Regions from separate parts of the Paenibacillus sp. JZ16 genome, predicted to be linked through region 1. Evidence: riboswitches for the same ligand, from Rfam matches in the RefSeq annotation. Region 1 holds a riboswitch; each other region holds the start of a gene.
What was found. Region 1 has a riboswitch for thiamine pyrophosphate ahead of tenA (thiaminase II). Riboswitches for the same ligand answer to the same signal wherever they lie in the genome.
Positions count from the first base shown of each region.

Region 1 (8,088 bases):
TGAGAATGATCAGATGCTCGTTGCTCCCGTTGAAGTGAGTGAACGATTCCCATACCTGATGAAGAGGTATGTTCGTTACTCCAAATGCGATGCTGCCCATGACGGCAGCAGCCAGCGACAATAGCGATATGAATAGTCCGAATACGCGCATATATACTCACTTTCTTAAGTCCATGAATAATTAAGTTCATATGAATTTTAGGTGAAGGGACCCCATCTGTCAATGAGCTTGATAATCATTCTCATAAATATCTTGATATTTTTCATGAAACCCTTTATAGTTTTGAATCAGTGATTGATAATGATTTTCAAGTAGAGGGATATGACACAAGGGGGATTTAGATAGGAATGGGAAAAAAAGTGGCACATAAACCAACGAGAGGCCTCAAGTTTAGCTTGCTGGCTCTGATCATGATCATGATCGTGATTCTTGCCGGGTGCGGAGCAAGCCCCGCAAAAGAAAATGCAAACAATGGGGGCAGCGACACAACGAAAACCGCAGAGGGCAACAGCGGCGCTGCAGCCGGCGGCGAATCGTATGAAGTTACGCATGCCATGGGGACGGAGACGATCAAGGGAACGCCTCAAAAGGTTGTCGTCCTTACGAACGAAGGAACCGAGGCGCTTCTCGCATTGGGCGTGAAGCCTGTAGGTGCCGTTAGATCCTGGACAGGCGACCCATGGTATCCGCATATTAAAGACCAGATGGAAGGCGTTACCGTTGTCGGGGAAGAGAGCCAGCCGAACATCGAGCTGATCGCCGGCCTGCAGCCGGACCTGATTATCGGCAACAAGATGCGTCAGGAGAAAGTATACGAGCAATTGAAGGCGATCGCGCCGACTGTTTTTGCTGAGGATCTTCGCGGCGAGTGGCAGAACAATTTTGAGCTGTATGCCAAAGCGCTGAACAAGGTATCCGAAGGCGAAGAGCTATTGGCTGCATACGACAAGCGGATTCAGGATTTCAAAGAGAAGGCCGGAAGCAAGCTGGACGAGACCGTCTCCGTGGTCCGTTTCATGGCTGGCAAGACACGGGTATACCACACCAATACGTTCTCGGGCGTTATTTTCGATAAAATCGGCATCGCCCGCAACGACATGACCAAGAACGCCAAGGACGATTTCGTTGACGAGATCACGAAGGAGCGTTTACCTGAGGTGGAAGCCGACAGACTATTCTACTTCACTTATGAAACCGGGGATGGCGGCGCCAACCAAACCGAGCAGGAATGGATCAACGATCCGCTGTGGAAAAACCTGAACGTCGTCAAGAACGGCCAGGCCCACAAAGTGGATGATGCCATCTGGAATACAGCAGGCGGCATCCTGGCAGCGAATCTGATGATTGACCAGCTTCAGGAATTTTACGGCATTCAGTAATGAATGAAGACGAATGCAGCAGGCTAGTATTGTCGTATAGCGGATGATGCTAGGAAAAAGCAAAAAAAGGAGGCATCCCTCAAGATCTAAGATCTTTTGGAATGCCTCCTTTTTTGTATCGCAGCGTGGATAGTATCGCAGCGTGGATAGTATCGCTGCGTCGGCAACATTGTAGCGTCGGCAGCGACGCGCGTAGGTAGTACCACTACGTTGGCAATCACAGCCTAGCCAACATCGTCGCATTGCAGCGTGGTCAGCATAGCCAACATCGCCGACCGCATAACAGCGTCGGCAGCATCGCCGCTATGCTGCGTGGCCAGTATCGCTGCGTGTGCAGCACCACCGCCTCACCGCTTATGTAGCTACGTGCACACCACTCACCGGCACAGCTTTGTGAGCTCCGTTCTTCGTACCGCTTCCCCCTGACCTGTTAACGGACACCAGTTCCCTTATTTGCCTGATTCGGGCCCAATTCTTAAATCTAACGGACACAGGATCCCTTATTACCGCAATAAGGTGCCTATTTGCCATCATATTCTAGAAATAACGTATCTGGGGTCCGTTAGCACTCGAAAATTACGCCTTTTCAGCTAAATAACGTATCCTCAGTCCGTTTGCCTCGAGCAAGTCGCACTAAAACTAGTAGTCGCATCAAGACCAGTACCACCAAGCCCAGCAGTACCACCAAGCCCAGCAGTAGTTCCAATACAGCAGTAGCAACAATACCAGCAGTAGCTCCAATAATAGCAGGCAGCACCAAGCCCAGCAGTAGCACCAATACAGCAGTAGCACCAATACAGCAGTAGCACCAATACAGCAGTAGCATCAATACCAGCAGTAGCACTAAGACCAGCAGTAGCCTAGAAGTAGCATCAATCCCAGTAGTTAGCACCAAGGCCACCTGTTAACGGACACCAGTTCCCTTATTTGCCTGATTCGCCTCCGATTCCTAAACTTAACGGACACAGGATCCCTTATTACCGCAAAAAGGTGCCTATTTACCATCATATTCTATGAATAACGTATCTGGTGTCCGTTAGCTCTCGAAAATTACGCCTTTTCAGTTAAATAACGTATCCCCAGTCCGCTTGCCCTCCGAGCAGTCGCACTAGACTAGTAGTCACATCAAGGCCAGTAACACCAATCCCAGCAGTAGCTCCAAGATCAGTAGTCGAACCAATACCAGCAGTAGTACCAGGATCAGTAGTAGCACCAAGCCCAGTAGTAGCACCAAGCCCAGTAGTAGCATCAATCCCAACAGTAGCACCAATTCCAGCAATTGCACTAAGACCAGTTAGTCGCACCAAGACCAGTAGTAGCATCAAGCCCAGCAGTCGTACCAAAACCAGTTAGTAGCACCAAGATCAGCAGTAGCACCAATACCAGCAGTAGCACCAATACCAGCAGTAGCACCAATACCAGCAGTAGCACCAAGATTAGCAGTCGCGCCAAGCCCGACAGTAGCATCAATACCAGAAGTAGCACCAAGATCAGGAGTAGCCTAGAAGTAGCCTTAACGGACACCAGTTCCCTTATTTGCCTGATTCGGTCCCAATTCTTAAATCTAACGGACACAGGATCTCTTATTACCGCAAAAAGGTGCCTATTTACCATCATATTCTAGAAATAGCGTATCTGGTGTCCGTTAGCTCTCGAAAATTACGCCTTTTCAGCTAAATAACGTATCCTCAGTCCGCTTGCCCTCGAGCAGTCGCACCAAGCCCAGCAGTAGCTCCAATACAGCAGTAGCAACAATACCAGCAGTAGCTCCAATAATAGCAAGCAGCACCAAGCCCAGCAGTAGCACCAATACAGCAGTAGCATCAATCCCAGCAGTAGCACCAATCCCAGTAGCATCAATCCCAGTCGCACCAATCCCAGCAGTCGCACCAATCCCAGCAGTCGCACCAATCCCAGCAGTAGCACCAATCCCAGCAGCAGCTACATACTCTGTGTTCACCCAGTTTCTACCTCTAAACCATAGCTACTCTGAGTTACCCGGTCCCTACATCGATCATAATCGGCAGCCATCCACGCATACCCCCGGGAACCGAATCCACCCATGTTCTGCCTGAAATAACACTTTTGTTTCACTTCACCTTGTTACGAAATCTTCACCACGATTTCCGCTCCGGCAACATAGGTCATTGCTTTCATGTAATCCGGGTCTTGGGCGCGTCGTTCCATCTCCTCGGGCGTCAGGTCCTCCATTCGCGTCTGAATCCACCATAAGTTGCCGAACGGGTCCCGTACCCGTCCCACCCGGTCGCCGAAGAACAAACTTGTTGGCTCCGTCACCGAGACGGCTCCTGCGGCGAGCGCTTGCTGGTAAGCAGCATCGCAATCCTCAACATATAAGCGGAGATACGTCGGGCTATCCGGCCATTCCGGCTTCGCGTCAAACATCATGACGACGGCATCTCCGATTCGCACCTCGGCATGGCCGATGACACCATCGTCAACATAGACGCGGGCTAACTCTTCGGCTTGAAAAGCCTGCTCCAGGAATTCAATCAGCGCTGCGGAGTTTCTTGAGATGATCCACGGTGTCACGGAGGTGTAGCCATCCGGAATGGGGTTAACCGCTTTTGATGGGTTCGTCATAAATAAGCTCGCTCCTTTAAACTTCATTTTTTTGAATAACGTTTATGTACTCATTATGTAGGGGAATACATGACAACCCAGCGTCAGTGTTTCTGAAACAAGTGTTGGGTAGCCGACGTTTTTTATTCGCGAAAGACATCTGCCACCGTACAACATCATGATCCACCGATCACGGAAGATTTCGCACGTGGGGTTCTGTCCGCGAACCGTTAACGTTTGACAGCATCTACAAACCTATGTACAGTATTAGACAAAAGAATAGGAAGTCCACTAGGGGAGCCGTTAGCGGCTGAGACAAGAGCGTATCTTGGACCCTTTGAACCTGATCTAGTTCGTACTAGCGTAGGAAAGTGGAGCCTTCGTATATAAGGTCTTGGTGCGTTTTTGGCGCACTCGGGCTTGTTGACGAAGCCGCTCCAGTTTTCGGGGCGGCTTTTTAGCGTTGCCTGGAAAGTCGTGTCTTATGGACTTCCTGCTCTTCAATATGTTGGAGGTGGGGACAAAAATGAGTTTTACGCAAGAGCTCCGTCAGCAGGCGGGAGGCATTTTTCAAGCAATCTTCGATCATCCCTTTGTAAAAGGCATTGCCGAGGGGAAACTGGCGCGGGAACAACTGATCCACTATGTGAAGCAGGATTTTGAGTATTTGAACGTCTACATGCGAATTTACGGCATCGCCATATCCAAATCGACCAGCCGCGAAGAGATCGCAACCTTTAACGAACAAATCTCATTCATCCTGCATAGCGAGGTGCATCCGCATCAGAATTTTTGCGCAGCCGCCGGGGTGACTTACGAAGAGCTTCAAGGCTATCCGCTGGCTCCGTCCGCGCATCACTATATCCGTCATATGCTGACGGTGGCGCATGAGGGCAGTCTGGGCGAGATTATGGCCGTACTGCTGCCTTGCCCGTGGACCTACCTGGAGATTGGCCGCAAGCTGCTGGATGAAGTGAAGCCGGATGAATCCCATCCGTTCTACGACTGGATTTATTTCTACGGCAACCGGGGGGAAGACGCGACAGCCAAGTTCTGCAGCCGTGTCGATGAATGGGCGGAGCGTGCGACGGCAGCCGAGCGAGAACGGATGAAGGAGCATTTTATGCTGAGCTGCCAGCTGGAGTATATGTTTTGGGATATGGCTTATAAGCAGGAGGAATGGCCGGTGCCGCTGCAGGCTGCGGTGCTGTAAGGAGACCTAACTAGCTCATAAATTCCAATATAGCGAAGAGAGGCTGATTCATATGCATACATGGGAAAATGAAGTTTCGGCGCTTTTAACAAAGGTACGGCAGACGAGCCCCCTCGTTCACAACATGACGAACGTGGTGGTTACGAATTTTACGGCTAACGGCTTGTACGCGCTGGGCGCGTCGCCGGTCATGGCTTACGCGCCGGAGGAAGTGGCAGATATGGCCGCCATCGCAGGCGCGCTCGTATTGAACATCGGCACGCTGAACCGCGAGCTTGTGGATGCGATGATCATAGCTGGACAATCGGCGAACGCACAAGGCGTGCCGGTCCTGCTGGACCCGGTCGGTGCGGGAGCAACCCGTTTTCGGACGGAGTCGGCGCTGCGGATTCTAAGCGAGGTGAAGGTGTCGCTCGTGCGCGGGAATGCGGCTGAAGTCGCTCACCTTGTCGGGGAGGCCCGCGAGATCAAAGGCGTAGACGCTGGCAACAGCACGGGCAGTGATCATGCCGAGCTGGCCGTGCGGGCTGCGCGCGAAGTAGGCACGATCGTGGCCATTACCGGTGAAGAGGACGTGATTACCGATGGAAACGAGGTACGTATCATTACCGGCGGGGATGCTCTCCTCACGAAGGTAACCGGTGCAGGGTGCCTGCTGACCTCGGTGCTGGGTGCCTTTGCCGCAGTGGAAGCAAACCTGCTGCTTGCCGGTACGGCGGGCCTGGCCTTCTACGGGGCCGCGGCGGCGAGAGCTGCAGAGCGAACCGCGGACCAGGGACCTGGAAGCTTCCAGATTGCTTTCCTGGATGAGCTGGCAAAGCTTCATCCGGGCTCGCTGGAGGGCTATGCCGCTGTCCGGGAAGCGGAAGCGTCCGCTGCAGGTGGCGCACGATGAGCAGCAAGTCTCACGTTCCTCGGGCACTGACGATTGCGGGGTCTGACAGCGGCGGCGGTGCCGGCATTCAGGCTGATCTGAAAACCTTCCAGGAGCTCGGCGTATACGGCATGTCAGCGATTACGGCGATCACGGTGCAGAACACATTGGGGGTTCACGGCGTATATCCGCTGCCTCCCGAAGCAGCCGCGGAGCAGATTGAAGCGGTTGGCTCGGACCTCGGAGTCGATGCATTGAAGACAGGCATGCTGTTCAATGCCGAGATCATTCGCCTGGCTGCTGACCGGATCCGGGCATTCGGCTGGGAGAAGGTCGTTGTGGATCCCGTGATGATCGCCAAGGGCGGAGCAGAGCTGCTGCAAAGCGAAGCAGTGCAGGCTTTAAGAGAGGATTTGCTGCCGCTGGCGTTAATTGTCACCCCCAATATACCGGAGGCCGAAGTATTGGCGGGGATGCGTATCCGCACGAAGGAAGATCGGAAGGAAGCGGCGAGACGTATCCAGGATCTGGGGCCCAAGATCGTTGTGATCAAAGGCGGCCATGACGAGGGAATGACCGGCGGCGGTGAAGTTGCGGATCACGAAAGAGACAGGGGATCAGCTATGGCGGCGGGTACGCAGCAGGAAGAGTTGTCTCAGTCCGAAAGTACGTATCGCCAAACAAGAACCGCCAGCCATAACGGGGAGTTTTATGAGGGACGCTCCCCCATGATCAAGAATGATGACAGATTCGGTAATCCCGACAGTCCTCCAGTCATGGACCTCGTATACGATGGTATCGCCTTTACAGAATTATATGGACAACGAATTCATACCGTCCATACGCACGGTACCGGCTGTACTTTCTCTGCCGCGATTACCGCAGGCCTGGCCCAAGGCTTGAGTGCATTCGATGCCATTCAGAACGGGCGCACATTCATCCAGGCGGCCATTGAGGACGGCTTAAACCTGGGACAGGGACACGGCCCAACGAATCATTGGGCGTATCGTCGCCGCCATCAGGAGGTGCTGCGATGACGGGCAGAGTGACACCCGAGATGATGAGGCAGCATCTACGGATGTACCTCGTACTTGGCAGCGTGAATTGCATCGTCGAGCCAAGCCGGGTCGTGCAGGATGCATTGGCCGGCGGCACGACCATGGTCCAGTTCCGCGAGAAGGGGCAGGGTGCACTTGTTGGCGAGCCGATGATCCGGCTGGCTCGCCGGATCCAGGATCAGTGCCGCCAAGCGGGCGTACCCTTCATCGTCAATGATGATGTGGAGCTGGCACTGAAGCTGAACGCCGACGGCGTGCACATCGGCCAGGACGATGAATCTGCGGCTTCGGTACGTGAGCGGATCGGCAATCGGATATTAGGCGTCTCGGCCCATTCCGTTGAGGAAGCCAGGCGCGCCATTCTCCACGGCGCCGATTATCTTGGTATCGGCCCGATCTATCCGACCCGCTCGAAGGATGATGCCAAGGCTGTGCAGGGCCCAGCGATCCTTCGAGAAATGCGCGAAGCTGGCATCCATCTGCCGATTGTTGGGATTGGCGGGATTACCGTGGAGCGCGTGGAGGAAGTGATGGGGGCGGGTGCGGATGGCGTCGCCGTGATATCCGCCGTGACGGGAGCGGAGTCGGCGCGAGAGGCTGTGGAGGATTTTATAGGAAAGATACGCTGTGCAACCGAACGAATTTTTTAAAATGTAAGAGGATCATGAACAAGAGTGTCGAATTTCTTCGGCACTCTTTTTTGTTTACGTCAGATTTTAAATTACTGTATATGTTCAGCTTATCCCTCAACATGCCATTCTTTGGGTCCATTCTCGCGTTCCATACCAGATCAGATTGCCATAGCGACCCGGATATGATATACGTAGGACAATGTACCTGCTCCACGAATAGTGAGCTCTCCAAATAAGTTGAATAGGAGATCGGAATGAATAATAGGCAAAAAGAGATTTTTCGTAATTTATTAATGGAACCGAACCGGCTGTGGCTCGTTCAGGATCTGGCGGATCAGACCGAGTGCT
Region 1 is NZ_CP017659.1:5,779,556-5,787,643, forward strand. Features, by position in the region: gene BJP58_RS25900 (FecCD family ABC transporter permease) at 1-151, opposite strand, end outside; gene BJP58_RS25905 (ABC transporter substrate-binding protein) at 349-1,380, shown strand; gene BJP58_RS25910 (hypothetical protein) at 1,967-2,281, opposite strand; gene BJP58_RS25915 (hypothetical protein) at 3,050-3,340, opposite strand; gene BJP58_RS25920 (VOC family protein) at 3,484-3,984, opposite strand; TPP riboswitch at 4,247-4,350, shown strand; gene tenA (thiaminase II) at 4,490-5,176, shown strand; gene thiM (hydroxyethylthiazole kinase) at 5,229-6,071, shown strand; gene thiD (bifunctional hydroxymethylpyrimidine kinase/phosphomethylpyrimidine kinase) at 6,068-7,087, shown strand; gene thiE (thiamine phosphate synthase) at 7,084-7,758, shown strand; gene BJP58_RS25945 (BglG family transcription antiterminator) at 7,995-8,088, shown strand, end outside.

Region 2 (8,088 bases), 3.7 Mb from region 1:
TGCAGGCAGGAACCGTGCACCAGGGCATACACTGCATCATGATGAGCACAGAGGTGAAGGAAATCGATCAGGAAACGGGCCTGGAGGAGGAAGGTTTAATCGAGCTGAATCTGTCCGCGGACAGAGCCTTTTCCATCCTCGATGAGCTGTATTCGGAATGGGAGATCTTAACGAGGCGTCAGGTGCAGCAGGATATTCAAGAAGTGAAGGGTGGGAGAGACGTACTTTTTCGAAGTCAATGGATCACCTTCACTGCAAGAAAAGGAGTGTGTTAACTGTGGTGAAACATACGCATCTCGGCGTTTATGGAGTATTAATTCAGCATGATCATATCCTGTTGATCCAGAAAGCGAGAGGGCCGCACAAGGGGAAGTGGGATTTACCGGGCGGCTCCATTGAGTTCGGAGAAGAGCCGGAGCATACGCTGCAGCGCGAATTTATAGAGGAAACCGGGCTTTCTCCAATAAAGGGCAGTATACGGACGGCTATCTCCTATACGATCGTATACCAGTATGAAGCGAATCAGATAGAAGAGCTGCATCACATCGGTATCATGTATGATGTCGAGCTGCTGAATGATAAAGCCGTAATCAAAACGGACGGAGACGGTCAAGACTCATTAGGAGCTAAATGGATTCCCTTGGATTCATTGGGGTTGTTACCGTTAACACCGTTTGTGGAGATGATGATGGAGCCTGTATTAAAGGGTGAGACTTCAAAAGAAGCAGAGGTTGAAGGATGACGACTTTCTATTTTGTGAGACATGCGGAATCTCCCTTTATCCATGGGAAGGAAAGGTCGCGGGGATTATCCACCGAGGGCTCCCTCGCTGCGGTTCGAGTCAAGGATGTGCTCCTGGGAGAAGGGATTGACGCTATCATATCAAGCCCTTACAAGCGAGCCAAGGATACGGTTCAACCATTGGCGGACGCTTTGGGATTGCCGATTACGGAGCAAGAGGACTTAAGGGAACGGAAGGTCGGGGATTTTCAGGGGCATTCCTTCCTCGATGCCAAGAAGATCCTTTTTCAGGATCCAACTATCTCCTTCCCCGGAGGGGAATCCAGCAAAAGCGCGCAAAGCCGAGCAGTCCAGGTGCTAAAGGAAATCCTGAATAAACATATCGGAAAGTCTGTCGTGATTGGCACCCACGGCGACATTATGACACTCATGCTGCAGCATTATGATCAACGATTCGATTATCATTTCTGGCTAGGTACGACGCTGCCGGATATTTACCGAGCCGAGTTTGAGGAAGGGCGGCTCGTGAATATCGCGCGGTTATGGAACGAGCCATAGGGCTGGAGTACGCTGCATGATATAAAAGGGGGCTGCCCCCTACGACGGTTTGCTCACTTGACGGACGGTTCGTCATACTCGAAAATGTGTCCAATGAAGAATGGCTGTGCTCAGGATGTTATCCTAGCACAGCCATTTTTTGCATTTCGGCTCGTTGCCGCTTCGAAAGCGCGTATACATTATGTAGCGTGTACCTTACTTAAAATTTGAAAATGTTGATCGTTTTTTGCAGCCGGAAAACGGCATTATTCATTGCTTCCGCTTCCTCGGCCATCTTCTGGATCGATGAGATGCCTTCATTCATGGATGCCGACACCTGCTCCGTTCCCGCGGCGGATTGCTGCGTGATTGCCGATATATTCTGAATCGCGGAAGAAATGCTCTTCGCACTTTCGAGCATGGATTCGCTCTCCTTGGAGAAAGCGGCGATCTGTTCCGAAATATACTGCACACTGTTTACAATCTCCATGAACACCAGCTCAGCTTCACGGATCATTTCGGTTTGCTGCCTGACGACCTCTTCATTAATTTTAATGTTCTGGGTGGCATGTTTCACGTCCGATTCGATGCTCCGTACGAGATTGAATACTTCCCGTGTTGATGACGTGGATTCTTCGGCCAATTTACGCACCTCTTGGGCGACAACGGCAAAGCCGGCGCCGTGCTCGCCTGCTCTTGCCGCTTCAATGGATGCGTTCAAGGATAACAAGTTGGTCTGATCGGCAAGTTCCGAGATCGTCTCCGTGATCTGGGTAATTCCTCTGGCACTCCGGGCCAGTGCATCAATGGACTCCGCGACTTTGGCCGTTGCGTCAATATTACGCTGCATTCCTGCGGACTGCTTGGCGACGGAGTCCCTTCCTTGCTCTACCAGTCCCAGCGTTTCGATCGAACGGGTATTCATTTCCTGGGTTGAATGCGTATAGTTGCTGACCTTCTCCTCGATCTCGCCAATGGAATGTGTCATTTCGGCTACGTCTTCCGAAATTTCGTTAGCCCCGACGGCCAGCTCATTGGAAGATAAGGAGACTTGATTCATCACTTGAATGAGCTCCTGGTTTTTAATCGAGATATTGGAGCTTGAGGTCATGACCTGACGCGTAATATCCGAGGTTTCCTGCAGTATTTTACGAAGCTTGTCCACCATGCTGTTGAATGTTCTGCTTAGATCGTTCATGCCCCCAACCTCTTCTACCTGGAAGGTGAAGTCGCCTTTAGCGATTTTGGCAGAAACGCTGGAGATTTCCGCAAAGGAGTTAGTAAGCGTTTTCTCAATAAGACGAGAAAGAGGAAAAGTAAGACCTGTTAGTACCACCACGATGACCACGCCAATGATTGCTTTACCCATTAGAATAAACGCAAGCAGCATTGGAACCGCAAACAAAGTGGCAATGAGAAAACAGGCTGCAGTAATTTTTCGTGAAATAGGGAGTCTGTTGAACCATGCCATAAGAATGAGTCCTCCTCAACAACATAGGATATATTTACCATGATTATAGCATCGACGGGCAAAACTAGATAGAACGAATTGACAAAAAGTGTTGGATTAGGTCGAAAGAACTGAAAATGAGGAAAGAGAGGGGATACGTAGCAAATATGCGAATCCCCACTTGATGCACAGATGTGAAAAGGTTCTATTTTACTGCCCGGAATAAGGCGGAAGCGAGATAATCGGTATTATCCAGAATCATGCGATCATGCTTGAACAGCGTTTCCCAGAGCGCAACATCGAACAGGAGTCCTTTATCGCGCTGTTCAAATGTATCCAGATGACGTGTCTGCTCTTCCTTTAACTGCTCATTGAAGTGATTGTACTCCAGAATTTCTTCCTGTTTAAACCCGCAAGCCAAGAGGGATTCCTCCCATTCTTCTCTCATCATCAGATTAGGTATTCCGAAGAATTCGAGCAGTTCCTGAAGCTTTGCTTCCGGCATGGGCTTATCTAGCAGTAATTCTCTGTCCAGCAGGACGCCTCCGCGATCCAGAACGCGGTAATATTCGGGCAGCGACTTCGAAGTATCCGTAAATACGGTAACAGACTCGGCCATGATCAGATCAAATTGATTGTCCTCGAAAGGCAATGCGCATACATCGGCTTGATGGAACTGCACGTCGATTTCCATCGCTTCGGCTCGTGCTCGTGCTTTTTTGATCATATTTTCGTTCAGATCAATAGCTGTCACTTGATACCCCATCTCCGAAAGATGGCATGCGGTTCTGCCAGTTCCGCACCCCACCTCCAGAATGCGGCTGCCCGGTTGAATGGGATAATTCTTCAGCATTCTGAGGGTTGCCTCGAATCCTCCCGGGTGGGCACTGCCCATGCCTAATTTAGAGAGCATATGAATGTAGTTCATCTCATCTATCCCTTCTTCCCTTGTCATCAACATGAGGGTAATCGTTTATTTACCATATGATTCAGGTACGTTTAGGGTTTTAGCTGAATTAGATATTTTGAGCCCTTTTTTCGGGAGGATCAGAGTCATAATGGAGGAAACGTCATGAGGATGGAACCGGTAGAGGCAGCGGAACGCGTCATTCAACACGATTATCCCGACTGTTTGCTTGCCGTGCTTGGCGGCAGCGCGAGCAGAGGCGAATATAATGAACAATCCGATTTGGACATTATGGTCCTTGAACGAGAGGGTCATGATTTCAGCAGGAGGACGATAGAGGCGCATGGATGGATCGCGGAAATCTTTATATTGTCTTTATCCTCCTATCGCGAATATTTTGACGAGGGAGTGATCGCGGCGAATCCGTCATTTCAGCGGATGATCGCAGAAGGGACGGTGTTGCGCCTTATGCCCGAGGGGGAAGAGGTGCGGACGGAAGCCCAAAGCGATTTGGATTACGGACCTCTGCCCTTGACGATAACCGATATTAACGACTACCGTTATGTGCTAACCGAGTACATGCTGGACTTGAAGAGTCCCCGAAGCGATGGTGAAAAATGGTTTACGGTGCACAAAATAGCCGCGATTCTCTGTGATTTTGTACTTAGGGTGAACCGGGAGTGGACGGGTGAAGGGAAAACGCTGTTCCGCCTGTTTAACCGCTTTGACACAATTTTAGGAGAGCGATTGGAAACAGCGCTCGCGGCGATGTATCGCCAAGATGATCCTTCTGTTCTAATGGCATTTACCGAGGAAATGCTCCGTCCGTACGGAGGGAAACTTCTCATCGGTTATGAGGAATAAAATATCGATGCCAATAGATAAAGAGAGGTACATTAGCCGTGACGCTAGCAAGGCGCGGTAAATACTATAATAGTGTGATTACATCACGGCATACTTTAAATCCAGGAGGGGATCTTCATGAGCGGAGTATATGGCGGCGGTGAATATGGCAATTCAGTAGGAATTATTTTGGTTCTCTTTATCCTGCTCGTAATCATCTTGAGTGCTTGGGTTTAAACCGTCAAGATTCTTGGCAGTAGTGACAGAAAAGCCCGGCGCATGCCGGGCTTTTGTCTGCCTCAATCGAACTCAATTCGATGCGGCTTTAACCGAGGGGCTGTGAGCGGACACCACTGCAGTCATGACCAGATGGCTGCTGTCGGATTGGATCGCATACAAAAACGCCTCTTCAAGAGACCCGAACACCCGGGATAAGGATCCGTCCAACCGGCTGGCGTAATGAACGCTTCCGGCGAACGTACCGGCTGCCTTCGCACGATTTACTTCACCGTAGATGACATCCATGTAGTTGTCCGTACCCATGGGGTAAAGAGCGAATTGGCAGGCAGTCTCCATATCGGCATGTTCTCCGATGTCGTTGTTCAAGCGGGTTGAATCCTCAGTCATATATACATCGGCGTCCGTATCTCCGGGGCAGCCAATGGAATAAGTGCCATTAAAAACAGTGTGCACGCCACTCGCCGCAGCATGGGCGAATATCGCTCTTGTAACATCAAAGACATGCTCTGCACGTCCACGAATACAAGTGCTCACATCGTCTGTCTGAATCCACACCTTTCCCGCATCCACAGATTGCAGAGCGCCCAGGATGACCTCCACAAACCGGTCTGTCATGGGAAATACCGAGAACCGGCATCCGACGATCCGGCTGGTTCCGCAAACAAGCTCATTCATTTTCATTTCCTCCCCATTATATAAGTCCACGCAAAAAAACCGCACCCCATGAAGAAGGTGCAGTTATGCCTACGAAAAGAAATAAACATAAATGCTACACTTCCCCACGCTAGTATGACCTAGATCGGGTGATAAGGGTTAACGGCAGCCCGCCGTCTCTCAGCACATGGCACCCCTAGTACAGCCAACATCTTATGTAGTTGGTTACCGCAAGATTTGCCCCGGAGCTTCATGTTATCGTAGAAGTTCGAGGGTTCTTACCTGTGTAATTGTATCGTTTTGCCATCGGTTTTTCAATCTTTGCCCATTATAAAAAAAACCGCCTGTCCCATTTGCAGGAACTTAGGGAGGCGGCTTTTTTCATCTGTTTGATTAGTTATATACTTTCACGCGATCTTCAAGCGGTGCAAATTCTTTTTCGCCTGGTTCAGCAACCGGCTTACCGAAAGGCATTTGAGCAATCAGCTTCCAGCTTTCCGGGACGTTCCATTCGGCTTTTACTTTTTCGTCGATCAGCGGGTTGTAGTGCTGCAGGGATGCGCCCAGACCTTCTGCTTCAAGGGATGTCCATACTACAAATTGCAGCATGCCGTTGGATTGGTTGGACCAAACCGGGAAATTGTCGGCATAAGCGGCAAAGCTTTGTTGCAGCCCGGCAATGACGTTATTGTCCTCGAAGAACAGTACCGTACCGTAACCAGCGCGGAATGAAGCCATTTTGTCGGCAGTGGATTTGAATGCTTCTTCATCGCCAACAACTTCCTTCAGGATGCCTTCCGTGATGTTCCACAGTTTATCGTGCTGTTCGCCAAGCAATACAACGACGCGTGCACTTTGGGAGTTGAAAGAAGACGGAGTATACTTAACCGCTTCGTTTACGATTTCCTGAATACGCTCGTCCGAGATAACGGATTCTTTGCTAATCCCGTAATAAGAACGGCGATTTTTGAGTGCAGCTGAAAAATCTTTAGACATTGAAAAAAAACCTCCTGGTGTAATCGAATTTGCATACGCCTGATTAGAAGATGTCCCTTACTACAAGCAAATATGCATTTTACGTTATTAGCCATAAAACCAATTATTATTCCACACTAACTTACGTTTAGTTAGAAATAATAATTCTGTTAGGATATTAATATAACTTAGAGGAATTGTCAACGACTTTATATAATTTTTCTTATCCATTTAATAAGAATTGAAACAGTCGTTTTTAGAGAAGTCTCATCATTGCAGAAGCTGCATTAAAGGGGGACTTAACCAAAGTGTGATTCTGTCCTGAGGATAAAAGCTATGTCTCCACCTAACTTCATATTATGAACAATTCATGAACAAAATATACTTGTATGAACAATTTAATTGATTTTGATTCTCAATTATACTTGTCGAGCCAGAATGAGGATGATATAATGCATATCAGAACGCGATTGATAATCAATCTCAATGAGAATAGTGACGAAAATTGCATGATCCCGGGTATTTAGAGACATACGCATAGAAGGAAGAGCCATGAAGATTAGATACTTATTTGCAGCCGTTGTGGTACTCTCGATAATCTCATTATTTATTGGAGTTAAGGATATCTCGCCACTGCAATTGTTCTCGATGACAGAACAACAACAGCATATTATGCTTGTCAGCCGGATTCCTAGGCTTGTCAGTCTCATATTGGCGGGTGTCAGCATGAGCATCTGCGGATTGATCATGCAGCAGCTCAGCCGCAATAAGTTCGTATCGCCCACCACGGCAGGTACGATGGACTCTGCCAGACTGGGGATATTGGTAGCCATGCTTGTCTTCACGACAAGCGGACCGCTTATCAAAATGCTTGTGGCATTTGTATTCGCTCTGGCAGGAACCTTTATCTTCATGAAGATACTGGATCGGATTAAGTTCAAGGATGCGATCTTCATCCCGCTCGTAGGGCTGATGTTCGGTAATATCGTCAGTTCGATCGCCACCTTCTTTGCATACAAATATGATCTTATTCAGAATATGTCCGCATGGCTCCAGGGTGATTTTTCCATGATCATGAAGGGCCAGTATGAAATGCTCTATCTTAGTATCCCGCTTGTGATTCTGGCGTATCTGTTCGCCAACAAGTTTACGGTGGCCGGAATGGGAGAGGAGTTTGCTACCAACCTGGGCCTTCACTACCGGAGAGTTGTGAATCTGGGACTGGTCATCGTGGCGCTGGTTACGGCTTCCGTCGTGCTGACGGTCGGCGTGATTCCGTTTCTTGGTCTGATCATACCTAATATTGTTAGTTTGTACTTAGGAGACCATTTGAAAAAAAGCCTTTCGCATACCGCGCTGCTGGGGGCCGGTTTCGTACTGTTCTGTGACATCCTGGGCCGGATCATTATTTATCCCTATGAAATTCCGATTAGTCTAACCGTGGGCGTACTCGGAAGCGGTATATTCATTTTCTTACTGATGAGGAGAAAGGCTTATGACTTATAAAGCCAAACTCGGCCTGTTGGCCGCAGCGGCAATCATCCTGGTGGCAGTCTTTCTGTTCATTGATCTTGGCGGCAATTGGGATTACGCGCTTCCGAGGAGAATCAAGAAGGTGCTTGCCATTATTCTGACCGGCGGAGCGATTGCTCTGTCTACCACGGTGTTTCAAACGGTCACGAATAACCGGATACTGACGCCTAGCGTTATGGGATTAGATTCCTTATATATACTGATCCAG
Region 2 is NZ_CP017659.1:2,027,769-2,035,856, reverse strand. Features, by position in the region: gene BJP58_RS09125 (class I SAM-dependent methyltransferase) at 1-275, shown strand, start outside; gene BJP58_RS09120 (NUDIX hydrolase) at 278-742, shown strand; gene BJP58_RS09115 (histidine phosphatase family protein) at 739-1,299, shown strand; gene BJP58_RS09110 (methyl-accepting chemotaxis protein) at 1,499-2,749, opposite strand; gene BJP58_RS09105 (class I SAM-dependent methyltransferase) at 2,934-3,641, opposite strand; gene BJP58_RS09100 (nucleotidyltransferase domain-containing protein) at 3,801-4,499, shown strand; gene BJP58_RS09095 (YjcZ family sporulation protein) at 4,617-4,715, shown strand; gene BJP58_RS09090 (YkoF family thiamine/hydroxymethylpyrimidine-binding protein) at 4,788-5,393, opposite strand; TPP riboswitch at 5,478-5,580, opposite strand; gene BJP58_RS09085 (nitroreductase family protein) at 5,766-6,368, opposite strand; gene BJP58_RS09080 (ABC transporter permease) at 6,900-7,853, shown strand; gene BJP58_RS09075 (iron chelate uptake ABC transporter family permease subunit) at 7,843-8,088, shown strand, end outside.
Region 2: another riboswitch for thiamine pyrophosphate. It lies ahead of BJP58_RS09090 (YkoF family thiamine/hydroxymethylpyrimidine-binding protein); the one in region 1 lies ahead of tenA (thiaminase II).

Region 3 (8,088 bases), 2.5 Mb from region 1:
TCGATATAAATATTTGGCTTTGTACCACGCAATTCGCGCGGCCATTCATAGCGGCAAGCTGCCGGAAGGAACCCGACTTCCCGCGACACGGGAGCTTGCAAAGCTGTATGGCGTGTCCAGGGGATCGGCCGCGCAGTGTTATGACATGCTGATGGCCGAGGGTTACGTCGTATCCCGGCAGGGCAGCGGAACTTATGTTGCCGAAGGGATTGCTGCGATGGCAGACCAGCCGCCATCGGCCGAGCGGGCGCCAGTGCTCTCCGCTTGGGGACAACGCCTGATGAACCAGAGCGGGGAATATATCTCGGCACAGCAGCTGCTGGAGGAGCCTCCCCCGGGTACGATCTCTTTCGCGAATGCGAGGATGCCCATGGAGGATTTCCCCTATTCGGAGTGGCGGAGCGCGTTATCCTACGCAGGCGGAAGCGGGGGAATCGAACTGCAGAACGGCGCGCCGCCGGAAGGGGATACCGAACTGCGTCAGGCGATAGCCGGACACCTGCGCTTTACGCGGGGCATACAGGCCGATCCCGAGCATATCGTGATCTTCAGCGGTTCCATGCAGGGGCTTGTCCTGATGTTTCAGCTGCTGATTGATCCCGGCGATCACGTGGTGATGGAGGATCCGGGGTATCAGGGAATCCACCGGGGTATAAGCCTGAGCGGCGGAATTCCGCTGCCGTCCCCCGTCGACGATGCCGGATTGATACCGCGTGACTGGGACGCCGGCCTGCTTGTCGTAAGCCCCAGCCGTCAATACCCGACGGGCGCGGTCCTGCCGCTGGAGCGAAGAAGGGCGCTGCTGAATTGGGCACGAAGCCGCCAGGCCTTTATTATCGAGGATGATTACGACAGCGAGTTCCGCTGGGGCGGCAAGCCGATTGAGCCCTTGCGGATGCTGGATAACGAGGGACGTGTCATCTTCGTCGGTTCGTTCTCCAAAACGATGTTCACCGGGCTCCGCATCGGGTATGCCGTGCTGCCCCAAGCCTGGTTGAGGCGGTCGTGCAGGCCAAGGCTCTGTACGAGCCGATCTCACCTGCCGTATTAGAGCAGCGCGCGCTGGCGCGCTTTATTGTGCGAGGGGGGTACGGTCGGCATCTTAGAAGAATGACCCGGCTGTACGGCGCGAGGTATGGGGCGCTTCGCCAGGCGATGGATACCCATGCCTCCGAACTGTTTCGTCTTCATCCCGGCGATGCCGGCCTGCATGTTTACGCGAACTGGCTGCGCTCCGCGGAAGAGTATGTCCTGTTCCAGGAAGCTGCCCGCAAGCGCGGCGTCATGTTTCGGGATGCAGCGGCCTATCATCGTGCGCCCGGGCCGCCTGCCGCCTGCTTCGGCTTCTCGCATCTCGGCATATCCAGCATCGAGGACGGGGTTGCGCGGATGGCGCAGGCATGGCGGGACATGCAAAAAACATAAAAAACGGGTATGATGGAAAAGAGGTCAATTTTTGAATGAGATGAGGGGGTTATGACGTGATGCTGAATGCATCGCCGTCTTCTTTTATAATCATGCCTGCGCTTGCCAAAATCGTATGTGAGCCGGGCTGGAAATGGCAAAAACGCGAAAGACCCATGCAGAATTATGACTTGTTCTATGTATGGAGCGGTGAAGGCACGGTCGAGCTCAATGACGAGCCCTTTGCCGTGGGAAAAGGAAGCTGCTTCCTGTTCCGACCAGGAGATCATACGAGCGCGACGCATAATCCGCAGAAACCGCTCGTATTGACATATATCCATTTTGACGTGGCCGACCCGGTTCAACATATCCCTGCATCCTATCGCAAGCTGACGGAAACGATGGATTTCGAATATTTGCTCGCGCGCTACGTGCGTTTGTATCTGGACAAGCCCTATGGATCATTGGAGGAGGGGCAGCTTATTCTGAAACAGCTGATGATTCATCTGCTGCGTTCGGATCTCGCTGAGCCGGTGGTCAAAAAAGCAAGCAATCAGCTTTCCGAGGCGATCCATGAAATCGCGAATTACGTTCGCCAGCACCCGGGGGTTCCCCATCGGGTCGAGGATTTGGCGGCCAGAGCGGGGTTGTCCCCCGTTACTTCTCGATTAAGTTCAAGGAGCTGATCGGCACGCCGGTGCAGTCCTACATCATTCAGATGCGGATCGAGCGGGCGCAGCATCTGCTGCTTCATCAAGGGATGAACGTAACGGAGGTAGCCGACGCGCTGGGTTACCGGGATATATTCTTTTTCAGCCGGCAATTTAAGCAGTATACGGGCAAGAGCCCATCCGAGATTCGGTGATTTCCCGCTCTTCCATAACTTACCTGGCGGGTCGAAGGGCAAATGGGTTTCATAGCAAGCGATTTAGGGTAAAAACGACATACAGTTTCATTTTGAAGGGGGGAGAGAGGAATGAGCCCAAGAAGACGGGTGCGTGGACGTTTCTTTAGTCGCGGTGGCTGCGGTATTTTCAGAAATCGCTTGCGCCGCATGAAGACAACGACTCAGGATCATCAGAATGTGTGGTTTTAACGAGACCTAGGCCTACATACGGGGGACATTGAATCCCGTTATCATATACGCTTTTCTCTGGATGAACGCAAAAGGGAGCTAAATGGCTCCCTTTTTTTGATATGTTTTTTAGGGTCCCCGCAAAGTATTTGGAATAAGCAATCGGAGCATAGGCTCCACTTTGTGGGGCATTTTGTATTGGGGTCCCCGCAAAGTATTTGGAATAAGCATCGAAGCATAGGCTCCACTTTGTGGGGCTATTTAATGGATGTACATGGGAATAGGGAGTCTGTCTGATTACGTTGTAAAAGGGTGCATATACGAATAGGGACTCTGTTGGCATTGCGAAAATTTGTTATATTAGGGATATGTATAAAGCGCTAAACGCAGGGTTGTAATCGACCGGACAGGCAGTTCGGATAACGGAAGGGTGACGGGTGTGACGGAGAGAGCGGCATTGGCGGAGCAAGCGGTGATCCGGTGGTAACGGCGGGAGCAGGAAAGGTTGCGCTGATCACGGGCGCGTCGAGCGGGTTCGGACTGCTCATCAGCTTGGAGCTGGCAAAAGCGGGCTATGACGTGGCAGCGGGTCTGCGCAGGCCGGAGGCGGCTGCAGAGCTGATGACCCGAGCCGAACAAGCAGACGTTGTCAAACGCATTCACGTATTCCAGCTGGATATATGCTTGGAGGAACAAGTCAAGGCTGCTGCTTGGGAGTTAGAGCAGAAGTTCGGCCGCTTGGACGTGCTGGTGAACAACGCCGGCGAAGCGGTAGGCGGCATGGTGGAGGAAGTACCGCTCAGCGACTGGCGCAAGCAGTTGGAGACGAATTTTTTCGGGACCGTATCGGTAACGCAGCATATGCTCCCGCTGCTGCGCAAGACCGGACGATCCAAAATCATTCTCATGAGCAGCATTAGCGGCGTGGTCGGCTTTCCGGGTTATGGTCCCTATGCGGCATCCAAATTTGCGCTGGAGGGGTTTGGTGAGAGCCTGTCCATGGAGTTGATGCCCTTTGGCATCGATGTCGTACTGATCCAGCCCGGTGCCTATGGCACGCCGATCTGGAATAAAAGTTTTGGGGAGCTTACGGTAAAGGAAGGATCACCCTACAGCGGTCTGCTGAAGGGCGTGCTGGACTATTCCGAGCGGACAGCCAGGGGAAGCGGGGATCCGCAGGAGGTAGCCAGGCTTGTGGCAAACATTGCGTCCATGTCCAAACCGAGGTTCCGCTATACGCTGCCCCGAGGTACGCGGCTGACCGCATGGATCAAGGGCGTGCTGCCGGATCGGCTGTTTCAGCGGATCGTTTATCGGATGCTGGACAGGCGTTAATCATTCATGCAGCGAATGATTCATGGCCTTAACTTGTCATGCGATGCTTGGTGAAGCTTGGTAAGGTGAATGGCGTTACCCTTTTCTGGTTGGGGACGGGTGTGGTGTAGCAAACCAAGCAGCTCTCCCATCTTCACCTTGGAGCCGGGTTCCAGGTCACCGCGCGGAGTAAACGTGCCGTTCTCTGTCAGAAGCACGACGGTAGAGCCGAATTCAAAGTACGCGAGTTCATCGCCGATCTCGTATTTCTTCACGTTCTCGTCAGCATAACGGATGCTGCTCACGTTCATGGCTCCGACCTTCACGACGGCAACTTCGCCGAACTCATGCGCAATATAGGTAATGAGGCGCTCATTACGGCTGAGCACGTGCCGGATATGGGTCATCGCAAAATCGTTCACGGGGTAAACGCGTCCCTTTAGATGCTCGCTTTCCGCCTGAACACCGGTTACCGGGGAATGAATGCGATGATAATCGGTTGGGCTTAAATACAATACAAATGCGTAACCGTTGATGTAATTTTCCATTCTCGGTGATTTGGCGAGCAGCTCGCTCAGGGTATAATCCTGTCCCTTGACGCTCAGAATGGTGCCGGCATTAACGGCGCACATTGCCGAAATCGTGGCATCGACGGGGCTTACCATGGCATCGGCGGTGTCGTCTATGGCGCGCAGGCCTATTTTTAACCGGCGGGAAAAGAATTCGTTCAGTGAGCGGTATTCGTGGATTTCTTTCTCCGCTTCATGCGCCGGAATTTGATAAATTCGTATGAATGCAGGTATTAGATGACGGCTCAGCCGGCTGTGGGAACAATGCCCCATGATTCGGGACAGCCACTTGCGGGAGGACAGCTCAGTCATCAGACGCAGCAATTGTTTAGCCATGTCATTCTCCTTTGTGCATAGGTGTCAGCAATAAACGTTGGTGGAAAAGCCAATCACTCTGATATTGACATAGAATGAGCTGGAAATCAATAAATAGCCATTTTTGAAAAAAGGTTCTTGCTAATTGGAGAACGAATGTGTATTTTAAGATTAACATGAAACCGAATAGGGAATACGGGGGCTTGAGTGAATCAGGCTGAGATTGCAGCTGTTATCCGCTGTTGACCGTTAATCTGAACTGGGTAATGCCAGCGTAGAGAATATCCGACCCTGCCTACATAGGGCCTATTTTTCCGTCTGCGCGTTTTCCAGACGGTTTTTTGTTGTGTTTATACAAAAATAGAGGTGGAGAGGGGAATGTGTGGTTATGGGAACATCTATGCAAGAGAAGTTGGGGGTTCAGCCCCGAAAAGGGCTGCGGTTAAGCGATATTTTGGTGACGGTGTTGGTATCGCTGGTGCTTGGCGTCATTTATCACTTCTGGGGTTCGGTTTACAATCTGTTAAAACCGCTGTTCTTTGAAGCGGATGAGTTGTTATACGGAATGTGGTTCGCTGCAGCCACGCTTGCTTACTTGCTAATCCGTAAGCCGGGAGTGGCCATCATTGCGGAAGTGGCGGCTGCCCACGTGGAAGTGCTGTTTGGCAGCGGCTGGGGATTGACTCTGCTGCTGTATGGCCTCATTCAAGGACTTGGGGCAGAATTGGTATTCGCGGCGTTCCGTTATCGGAGCACCTCGGCGTGGACGCTGGCGATTGCCGGAGCAGGCGCAGCCATCGGATCGATGATCATGGACTTCTATTACAGCTATACCGATGACCTGCAGACGTGGATGTTCCTGGCCAAATACGGTATGCGGGTACTCAGCGGTGCCGTCATTGCAGGCCTGCTCATGCTCTTGCTGGCTAAAGCCTTGGACCGCACGGGCGTCACATCCCTGCTGCGTCCTGCGTCGAAGAAGGATTACGAAGCACTGGATGATCCGCGCCATGTCTAATGCCACGGTTAGCCTGGTTCCGGCTCAGTCCGCTGAGATGGTTTCGGAACCGGCCGTGTATGTGGAGGGATTGCGTCTGAAGTATCCGGGCGAGGAGCGACTGATGTTCAAAGACCTCTCTTTCTCGGCTGTCCGCGGGGAGAAGGTGCTGCTGCTCGGTCCGAGCGGCTGCGGCAAATCCACGCTGCTGCAGGTGCTTAGCGGGATGATTCCCCGCGCAACGGAGGTGCCGATGAAATGCGAGTCGCAGCTGGTTCCGCGCTCTTGGGGGTATGTATTTCAAGATCCGGATACCCAGTTCTGCATGCCGTACGTGGATGAAGAGCTGGCTTTCGTACTGGAAAATCTAAGTGTCCCGCGCGATGAGATGAAGGAGCGGATGCAAGCGGCCCTCCGCGAGGTGGGTCTTGATCTTGAGGAGCTTCATATGCCGATCGGGCATTTGTCCCAAGGCATGAAGCAAAGGTTAGCGCTGGCTTCGGCTCTGCTGCTGGAGCCGGAGGTGCTGTTCCTTGACGAGCCATCTGCCTTGCTCGACCCGGAAGGAAGGGAGCAAATCTGGTCGGCGGTGAAGGCCGTATCGGAAGGGCGGACACTGATCATCGTGGAGCACCGGATCGAAGAAATGGCCAGATACGTGGATCGTGTCGTGCTGTTCAGCCCGGATGGCGTGATTCTGGGCGAAGGTCCTCCGGCAGCGATATTCGCAGAATTCGAGCGGGAACTCCAAGCCTATGGAATCTGGTATCCCGGCGTATGGGAAGATTATGCGCAGACCCGGGCGGGCAGAGAGCTGTTTGCTCCGGTTGATGCGCTTGGCGATGAGCGCGGTAATCTCCTGCATGAGGCTGCTCCGCCGTATGCTCAACGTGGGGAGTCTGTCATTCAACTGGCGAATTTCAGGGGAATGAGATGGGATAAACCGGTCATCAACCTCCCTTCGGCCGAGGTGTTTCCGGGACAATTCATTGCGGTGGTAGGGCCGAACGGAGCAGGTAAAAGCTCGCTGCTGCTCAGTTTGATGGGGCTGCTTCGCGCCGAAGGGACCTATATGCTCTGCGGGGAAGAGGTCATTCAAGGCAAACGCAGGAAGGTGCGGAAGAAGAGAGAGCAGCAGCTGCGCCAAATCGGATTCGTGTTTCAGAATCCGGAGCTTCAATTCCTGACGGAGCGCATCGGCGATGAGGTGGTTTACTCGCTGCTGGTGGATCATGTGCCGCCGGAGGAAGCGAAGGCGCAGGCCGAGCGCTGTCTTGAACGTTTTGGATTGAATGGCTTGGAGGCCAGGCATCCGTACCAGCTGTCGACAGGCCAAAAGCGCCGCTTGAGCGTGGCTACGGCCATGGCAAGACAGCCGTCCGTCCTGCTTCTGGATGAGCCGACCTTCGGACAGGATGCGCGGAATACATTCGCGATTCTGGAGATGTGCGAGAAGCTGCGTCGTGCGGGAACCGCCATTCTCATGGTGACGCATGAAATGGAGATCGCGCAGCGGGTCGCCACGCATATATGGGAAATACGGGAGGGACAGCTGACCTCGAGCATGCCTTCCCCGCGCTGGTCTGGCGGGATTGAATCCCGGCAGGCGGCTAAGGGAGCAAACGGCGCTGCCGACCCCCGGGGTACCTTAGCCGCGGCCGATCATCGCCTCACGGGGGTGAACGCATGAACATATGGAATCCCGTGCGGATCACTTGGCTGCACCGGGCGAATCCGGTGGTGAAGCTGGGTCTGATCTGTGCGCTGTTTTTCATGACGGTGTTAACCCATGATCTTGATTTTGTTTTGTATCAGGCGTTCATCTTTATGGTCTGTCTCGTGGTGCTCAGCGGGGTGAAGCCGTGGAAAATGCTGTTGTTCTTCATTCCGTTTCTGCTTGCCTTCATATCGTCCGCCTCTTCCATGATGCTGTTCGGTAAGGGAGAGACGATCTGGTGGGAGTGGGGGTTGTTCCGGGTATCGGAAGAAAGCTTCTACCGGGGGCTGCATTTGGGCTTTAAGGGAATTGCCTTTGCCTCGGAGGGGCTGCTGCTCGTGACCACAACGTCCTCGGTGGATTTATTCTACAGCCTGATGCAGAAGCTGCGGCTGGCGCCCAAGTATGCTTACAGCTTCATGGCTTCAATCCGGCTGCTGCCAATGGTATGGGAGGAATATGTGATTCGCCGCCAAGCCTTGAAGGTACGAGGAGTCCGCCCGATTCGCGGGATTCGCGGCATGGTGAACCGCGCAGGATTGTATGTGGTGCCGCTGCTGGCACAGAGCATCCGCCGGGCCCATCGGGTGGCCGCCGCGATGGAGGCCAAGCAATTCGACGGCGATCAGGCGAAGTCCCGAACGTATTATTACCCGTCGCGTTATTCGCGCTATGATCTTCTGGTTATCGGATTGCT
Region 3 is NZ_CP017659.1:3,260,207-3,268,294, reverse strand. Features, by position in the region: partial or broken gene pdxR (MocR-like pyridoxine biosynthesis transcription factor PdxR) at 1-1,425, shown strand, start outside; partial or broken gene BJP58_RS14835 (helix-turn-helix domain-containing protein) at 1,485-2,269, shown strand; gene BJP58_RS14830 (SDR family oxidoreductase) at 2,960-3,814, shown strand; gene asd (archaetidylserine decarboxylase) at 3,835-4,698, opposite strand; TPP riboswitch at 4,863-4,975, shown strand; gene BJP58_RS14820 (ECF transporter S component) at 5,066-5,695, shown strand; gene BJP58_RS14815 (ABC transporter ATP-binding protein) at 5,688-7,364, shown strand; gene BJP58_RS14810 (energy-coupling factor transporter transmembrane component T family protein) at 7,361-8,088, shown strand, end outside.
Region 3: another riboswitch for thiamine pyrophosphate. It lies ahead of BJP58_RS14820 (ECF transporter S component); the one in region 1 lies ahead of tenA (thiaminase II).

Region 4 (8,088 bases), 690 kb from region 1:
TAAGCAGGCTGACGTGCTGCAAGGCTTGTTCTTCCTTGGCGACCAGTACGACTTGGCTACGAAAAAACGCAACTTCGACTTCTATGAACCGTTCACGGTGCATGAGTCCTCCCTCTCGCCTTGCGTACACTCCATTCTCGCGTGCGAGCTTGGGTACCAGGAGAAGGCGTACGAGATGTACCTCCGTACAGCTCGCCTGGATCTGGACAACTACAACAACGATACCGAGGACGGCTGTCATACAACCAGTATGGCGGGAACCTGGATGTCCGTTGTGCATGGCTTCGGCGGCTTGCGCGTGAAGGACGGCGTATTGCATTTGAATCCATTCATTCCAGGTCACTGGTCTTCCTTCTCCTTCAAGGTGATGTTCCGCGGTTCCCGCCTGAAGGTCAGCGTCAAAGGCAAGGAAACCATCATCGTCAACGAAACGGATACGCCGGCTGTCCTGAACGTGAATGGCAAGGAGTACAGCATCGACGGATTTGGAGAGGTCCAAGCCGCAAGATAACAGGCATACGTCTAATAAAAACTACCGAGTTATATAAAAATAAGAGCCCTGGAGAACATTCCAGGGCTCTTGTTTTTACAGAAAACGGGCTCCTTCAGGCATCATTGCTCCTTCTTAAAGGGCTCGTTTTCATCCACGCCAAGCATCTATATCATCTGAACTCAGCCAAAGGCTGTGACAATCAGATGCAAAGCTTCGCATCCCGATGGCGGGAGAAATACCGATTATGTATGCTATGAATAAATGAGTTGAGAATGGGGATCACGCGGAGGCCGTTCAGATGGCTTCCCAAACAAATACCCCTGCGAGAGCTCGATCCCGATATCTCGGCAAAAATGAAACTCCTCCCGTCTCTCAATGCCTTCAGCCAGCACCATGGCCCCAAAATCATGAGCCTTGTTCGTGATCATTTTGAGTTGCTCCTGCTGCCCGGGATTACGATCGCAATGGTCGATCAGACTTCGGTCGATCTTTACATAATCCGGCTTAAGCTTAATCATCTGCTCCAATGTGGAATAACCTGCACCAACGTCATCCATGGCTACCGAGATTCCATGACTGCGATACACCTCGAAAATCGATTGCAAATGCTCAACATCATCAATCTTCTCGGTTTCCACAACCTCAAATACGAAGTCCCTCGGATCCAGATGGAGCCTGTCTATGGTATGGAAGGTGTGGCTTAGACACATCTGCGCATCATATATGGAGGATGGCAGGAAGTTCACGAATCGCTTCACGCCGATGGGAAGCCACTCGGCACTGGTCTCAATGGCACTGGTTCGTGCCGCCCGGTCCAGGAATGCATGCAATCCGGTTTTACGGGCTGTCTCAAACAGCTCATACGGCTGGAACCTGGCTCCCCCATCTACCGGACGAAGGAGAAATTCGTAGGCAACGATCTGCTCGGATGAATCCACGATGGGCTGCATATAGCTCGTAAACTGCTTATGTAAAATGATACTTACCATATCGTAATGCTCCATCTGCAGTTCGAACTTCTGCATAGGGGTCCACGAATGCCGGATTTGCGGAGCTTCTCCGTCGGTAACACAGAAGGACAGCTCTTGACGAATCTTCAGCGGAAGGGGCTGCAGACACTTCATCATGGAGATCAGGTCCGCGCGTACCTTGTAGTTTACAGCACAACCCTCATTGTTCTCTTGTACCGCGTAGCCGTTCACTGCCAGCAACTGAATAAGCTCTCCACTTGCAGGCTTCATATGAATGGTCCCCTGATCCTCAATCGGTTCAAAGGTGCTGCAATTGTCGCAAATCATGTTCGTCCTCCTTGGCAAGCTAGCTCTCACTATGCTTCTTATCGGCATTTTGAATATGATTTCTTTGCATTTTATGGATTTTATATCGAATTTATGACCTATTTTAAGAGAAATGCGCAAGATTCGTGCAATGATTACGCCAAATTCTACAAAAATCGACTTATATTGCTTTTAACAACGTATTGTCAATATTATGGTCATACTTGATCTACTCAACCTTTTGATCCAAAAGCTGCAGCAGCATCGTCCGCTCCACATCAAAATGCCAAGGGGCGTTCCGTTCCTTGGCCGCATACATCGCGGCATCGGCGCGACCAATCAGCTCCTGGTCATTTCTGGCATGATCCGGATAAACCGCAATGCCGATACTCGGCGTGGTTCGAACTTCATGCCCTTCCAATTCGTACGGCTCGCTAAGCATCGTCCAAATCTCCTCCGCCATCCAGATCAGCTCCTGATCCTCACCAGCCGGATGGATCATAACGGTGAATTCGTCTCCTCCTAAACGGGAAACCAAAACTCCCTTGGATTCAAGAGATTGAAGCCGGTCTGCAACCTTTCGTATCAACAAATCGCCGGCACGGTGGCCGTATCGGTCATTGACTCGTTTGAAACGGTTCATATCCATATACAGCAAGCCTACACGGGAAGCTGCGAGGTCCGCCTCCTTCAGCGAACTCGCCAGCCTTGCATTAAAATAACGGCGATTATACAGCCCCGTAAGATCATCACGATGTGCCAGGGCTTCACTCTGCATCAGACTCTCATGCAGTCGGTCAAACAAGCGATCGTTCTCGAACTGGATTAAAATCTGCCTGAACAGAATCAGGATCACGCACAGGGATAGGCCGGTAAACAGTCCAGTCCACCCTCCAAACCGCTGCGCCATAAGGGCAAACATCCCGCCAAGCACGCTGTAGGGAAGCAGGTACCTTACGATCAGGTTTCCGACTGAACGCGGCTCCCGCTCGCCAACGGATGGTTTACGGGAATTAGGAGCGGACTGCCCACCTGCGAAACTAATGAATAATACCGATATCGTATAGAGTGGATACAGATAGGAACGAACCTCGATACCCATCAGATCAACGAGATAGATGTACAGGACATCTCCGGCAATATATGCGCTTCCGCCTAGACATAACAGAATGGCCGCCCTTTTCCCTAACAGTCCGGTATTAAAATACAACACCAGCGTAAAAAAAATAAGTACCATTGCGCACAGGGGATACAGCATGTCCACCCAAAGGTTTCCCCATACTGCCTCATGGGCCAGACCCTGAAGCTCAGGCTTGATGAAATATTCCCACCCTACTGTCATGACGGCTATGCCAACAATCACGATATCCAGCATAAACCGGAGCCCCCGAAACGAACCTTGAACATGCCGGAATAAATAAATGAGAGAACTTGCGAACAGAATGAGTTCAAGTCCCCAGAATAAGTGGGTTAGGATCGGCGAGAAAGCGCTCTCTTTTTCAAACCAAACATAACAAGCGTGAATGATTCGTGCCGCTGCATCCCCCATTAATCCGAGACTCACAATAAGCCAAAACCTGCGAAGATGAACCTCATAACGCCGACTAATCCGCATTAAATAAACGGAGGCGGCTGCAGGAGGAATAATGACTAGAACACGCTGAAGCGATAAAGCCACAGGCATCCACAGAGCAATCATGATCTGAATGAATGCATATATCATGGCGAGTCGAATCCACAGATGATCTGCTGGAGTTGGACTCATAAGCATTCCTCCTCGGCCAAAGGGTAAGCTGGATCACTTTCATATGTTAGGTCTTTTGAATTAATCTTTCTATTTCTCACGATACTTTTTACCCACCCAAAAGTAAAGATGAGGAAATGAAAGAAAAATCATCTGTATCAGCCCTGCATGAACACAACTCCCACTTGACGTATAGGGATTATGTGATAATATTTCAGTCATATCTCATATGGATCGGAAAGGGTGTTGAACCATGTCACAGAAACGATTAGATCATGTTGGTATTGTTGTCCGGGACCTAGAAGCTACAATCGCCTTCTATACATCCGTAGTCGGACTAGAACTAAAGGATCGCCTGACCCATACGAATGGCGTCATCCAGCTGGCGTTCCTCGGATTTAACGGCAGCAACGAGACGGAAGTCGAGCTTATTCAGGGATACAGCGACACGCTGCCAGCGGAGGGCACCGTTCATCATTTTGCAGTCAGCACGGATAACATTGAAGAGGAATATGCCCGGGTTCAAGGACTTGACGTTCCTCACTTGGACGAGGAGATCGTGACGCTCCCGAATGGTTTCCGTTATTTCTTCGTGCATGGTCCCGAAGGGGAATGGATTGAGTTCTTCCAGCGCTAACCTCAATATAGAAGCCTTATTCAAATCCTTTATTCCGTGAAAGGTTCATAGGATTAATTAATCCTTCCCATGGCAAGTGTTCTGAGCAAAGACCTGCCTCGTTCGCGCTCCTTCGAACTAGACAGGTCTGGTGTGTTAGGACTATAATAGCGGATGTAATGATCAAAACTTCATAAATACCGGGGGAGCTGGGATATAGCCGGCTGAGAGTGTATCCGATATGATACTGACCCTTACACCTGATCTGGGTAATGCCAGCGTAGGAAGCCCATGTTTGCGGCAGCTATTTATTTGCCGTGGTATACACTTACGCCGTCATGCGTCCTGATATCATCAGGGCGTTTTTTTGTGGAGTTGCGAGGTAATAGAAAGAGAACTTAAAGGAGAGAAGAAACGATGAAGAAGGGAAGATGGATTCCGCTGCTTCTCGCTTGCGTCCTGCTGATGGTCGCGTCCGGATGCGGCACAAGCGGACAGAACAAAAAGACAGGTGCCGAAGGCGAAGGCAGTCAGACTTCCGGGAAACTCCGTGACGTGCAGCTGATGCTCGATTGGTCCGCCAATACGAATCACACCGGCCTGTATGCAGCGAAGGAGCTTGGGTATTATGAGGAAGAAGGGCTTAATGTCCAGATCGTCCAGCCGGGAGCAGGCGGAACGGATACGCTGGTCGCATCCGGAAACGTGCCGTTTGGCATCAGTTATCAGGAAGGCGTAACGCTGGCCAGAACCCAAGGCTTGCCGCTCGTTTCCATTGCAGCGATCATTCAGCATAATACGTCCGGCTTTGCCGCCCCCAAGGACAAAGGCATCGTGAAGGCAGGCGATTTTGAAGGAAAATCCTATGGCGGCTGGGGCTCGCCTGTGGAGGAGGCCGTCATGAAATCCATCATGGAGATCGATGGCGCCGATGTCAGCAAGGTGAATATGGTCAATATGGGCGATGCCGATTATTTTACGGCCGTCAAACGCGACATTGATTTTGCCTGGATCTTCTATGCTTGGACGGGGATTGAAGCCGAGCTTCGCAATGAACCGCTTGACATGATTTATGTGAAGGACTACTCCGAGCAGCTTGATTATTACACACCAGTGATCGTGACGAACGAGAAGCTGATCCAGGAAGACCCCGAGCTTATCAAAGCGTTCATGCGGGCGACTTCAAAAGGATATGACTATGCGATTCAACATCCTGAAGATGCGGCAGCTCTGCTTACGAAGGCGGTTCCTGACCTCGATGCCGAACTGGTTCTCGCCAGCCAGAAATGGCTGAGCCCCCGTTATCAGGATGATGCATCCCGCTGGGGCGAACAGAAAGCCGAAGTATGGTCGGGATATGCAGACTGGATGTTTGAGCGTAAGCTGCTGGAGAAGGAACTTGACGCGGACCGCGCATTCACCAATGATTTTTTACCGGAGCAGCCATAAGGTTATTTTTATTTAATAAGAAGAAAGTCGGCCTTTGCAAAAGGCTGCCTTTCTTCCAATACATTATAGCTTGCACGAAAGGATGAGTTTACATGGCGAATACACTTTTGAGCATTCAAGTGATACCGAGAACGCCAAACGGGGCCGACAGCATCCCTTATGTAGATGAAGCGATTAAGGTCATTCAGGAATCAGGCGTGAAATACGAGGTTCATGCACTCGAAACGACCATGGAAGGAGAGCTCGCCGAGCTGCTCAAGATCGTGGAGCGCATGCATGAAGCGCTGGTGAATGCGGGAAGTCCCAGCATCATATCCCAAGTCAAAATCGCCCATCATCCCAGCGGCATCAGCATGGATAAGCTGACTGAGAAATACCGTCCATGAGAAGCTGGTGGAGTTCGGTTTGGCCGCCCGTTGTGGCGGTCCTCTTCTTTTTGGTGGTATGGCAGGCCGCAGTATCTATATTCGACATTGAACCTTTTATTCTGCCTGCGCCGACGGCCATCGGGCATGAGGCCGTTACCGGAGCTTCCGGTCTCTTCCAGCATACAGCGGCCACCCTGCAATTAACCTTGGTCGGATTTATGATCGGTACGGCGATTGGCCTAGTCATCTCGCTGGCACTGCACATGGTGCCTTTTCTCAAAACCGCTCTTTATCCACTTCTTATTCTTAGCCAGAATGTGCCGACAATCGCCCTAGCCCCGCTTCTCATGATTTGGTTCGGCTTCGGCATGCTGCCCAAGGTTATCGTGATTACGCTGGTCTGCTTCTTCCCCGTCGCTGTTGCGGCCTTGGACGGACTGGCCCGTACTGACCGAACCATGATGAATTACATGCAGATGGCGGGGGCTACCTCTTGGCAAATTTTCAGAAAGCTGGAGCTGCCGCATGCCCTTCCCTCCATCTTCTCCGGGATTCGAATTGCGGCCACCTATTCGGTCATGGGTGCGGTTATCGGGGAATGGATCGGCTCGGACCGGGGAATCGGTTACTACATGATGCTGCAAAAATCCGGCTACCGCACGGATCGGGTGTTTGTTGCCATCCTGGTCATCGTCCTGCTCAGCCTGCTGATGGTGCTGCTGATCACTCTGCTGGAGAAGCGGCTCATCCGCTGGAATCGAAAAGGTTGAGTCCCCGTGAATAGACGTAACGAATCTTATATGATAGGAGGCCATTTGTCGATATGACACATCAAGTACCCCTGACGGTCCAGGACGGGGCTGACCCGTCGGCTGCGTCGGTCTCAACCGCACCTGCCCTCGAGGTTCGCAGCCTTCGAAAAACCTTCCGCGACCGGCGCAGCGAAGTGCATGTGCTGGATGGCCTTTCGCTTCAAGTACAACCCGGGGAATTCGTCTCCTTAATCGGTCCCTCAGGCAGCGGAAAGAGCACCCTCTTCCATATCATTGGGGGGTTAACAGCTCCGGATGCAGGCTCTGTCCTCATGGACGGTCAGGACGTGACCGGGGAAAAAGGCCGCATCGCCTATATGCCTCAACAGCCGGCCCTATTCCCTTGGCGTACGGTGGAGGACAATGTGCTCCTTCCCGAGGAGCTGAGAGGCACCTCGAAAGCCGCTGCCAGGGAACATGCCCGCAGCTGGATGGAACGCGCCGGACTCAGCGGCTTCGAAAAGGCCTATCCGCACACCCTCTCTGGCGGAATGCAGCAGCGGGCGGCTTTTCTTCGCGCACTGATGAGTCCGCAGGAAGTTATGTGCCTGGACGAACCGTTCAGTGCATTGGATGCGTTAACGCGCAGCGATATGCAGCGCTGGCTGCTCGATATCTGGGAGGATACGCGCCGTTCGGTGCTGATGATTACCCATCATATCGAGGAGGCGCTGCTCCTCTCGGACAGTATCTATATCCTATCAGCACGGCCCGGAACCATCTTGAAACGGGTAGAAGTCCCTTTCTCCCGCCCGCGCCGGGAAAACATCCTGATGGATCCGTCCTTCATCGCATTAAAAACCGAAATTTCCGCCATCATGCGGGAAGAACAGCACAAGCGCTGACCGATGAAGGCCAGCGTAATACATACATCCATGATGGGCAAAGCGCTTCGTGGAAGCTTGCAAGCGAGGAGATGTAACCATGAAATCATTCATGCAGAATGAAGCGAATTCCCCCCTGATCGACACTCATATTCATCTGGACAGTTATTCGTTATCCGATCAACAAGCAATTCTCGCGGACATCCGCCATCATGAGGTTCAATCCGTCATCTCTGTCTCCATGCATCTGACTTCCTGCAAGCGAAACCTGGAGCTGGCCAGGCAGTACGGACTGATGGTGCGGCCGGCTTTCGGTTATCATCCGGAGCAGCCCCTCCCTTCCTCTGACGAAACCGAAGGGCTGCTGGATTGGATGGCAGAGCATGCCGATGAGATGGTTGCCGTAGGAGAGGTGGGTCTCCCCTATTACGCCAGGCTGGAGGCTGAATCGGAAGGCCGTCCCTGGGATAACCGCCCTTACGCCTATCTGTTGGAGCAATTTATA
Region 4 is NZ_CP017659.1:5,088,881-5,096,968, reverse strand. Features, by position in the region: gene BJP58_RS22950 (glycoside hydrolase family 65 protein) at 1-511, shown strand, start outside; gene BJP58_RS22945 (EAL domain-containing protein) at 745-1,791, opposite strand; gene BJP58_RS22940 (GGDEF domain-containing protein) at 2,000-3,535, opposite strand; gene BJP58_RS22935 (VOC family protein) at 3,768-4,151, shown strand; TPP riboswitch at 4,323-4,434, shown strand; gene BJP58_RS22930 (ABC transporter substrate-binding protein) at 4,548-5,579, shown strand; gene BJP58_RS22925 (MTH1187 family thiamine-binding protein) at 5,672-5,965, shown strand; gene BJP58_RS22920 (ABC transporter permease) at 5,962-6,717, shown strand; gene BJP58_RS22915 (ABC transporter ATP-binding protein) at 6,771-7,604, shown strand; gene BJP58_RS22910 (TatD family hydrolase) at 7,684-8,088, shown strand, end outside.
Region 4: another riboswitch for thiamine pyrophosphate. It lies ahead of BJP58_RS22930 (ABC transporter substrate-binding protein); the one in region 1 lies ahead of tenA (thiaminase II).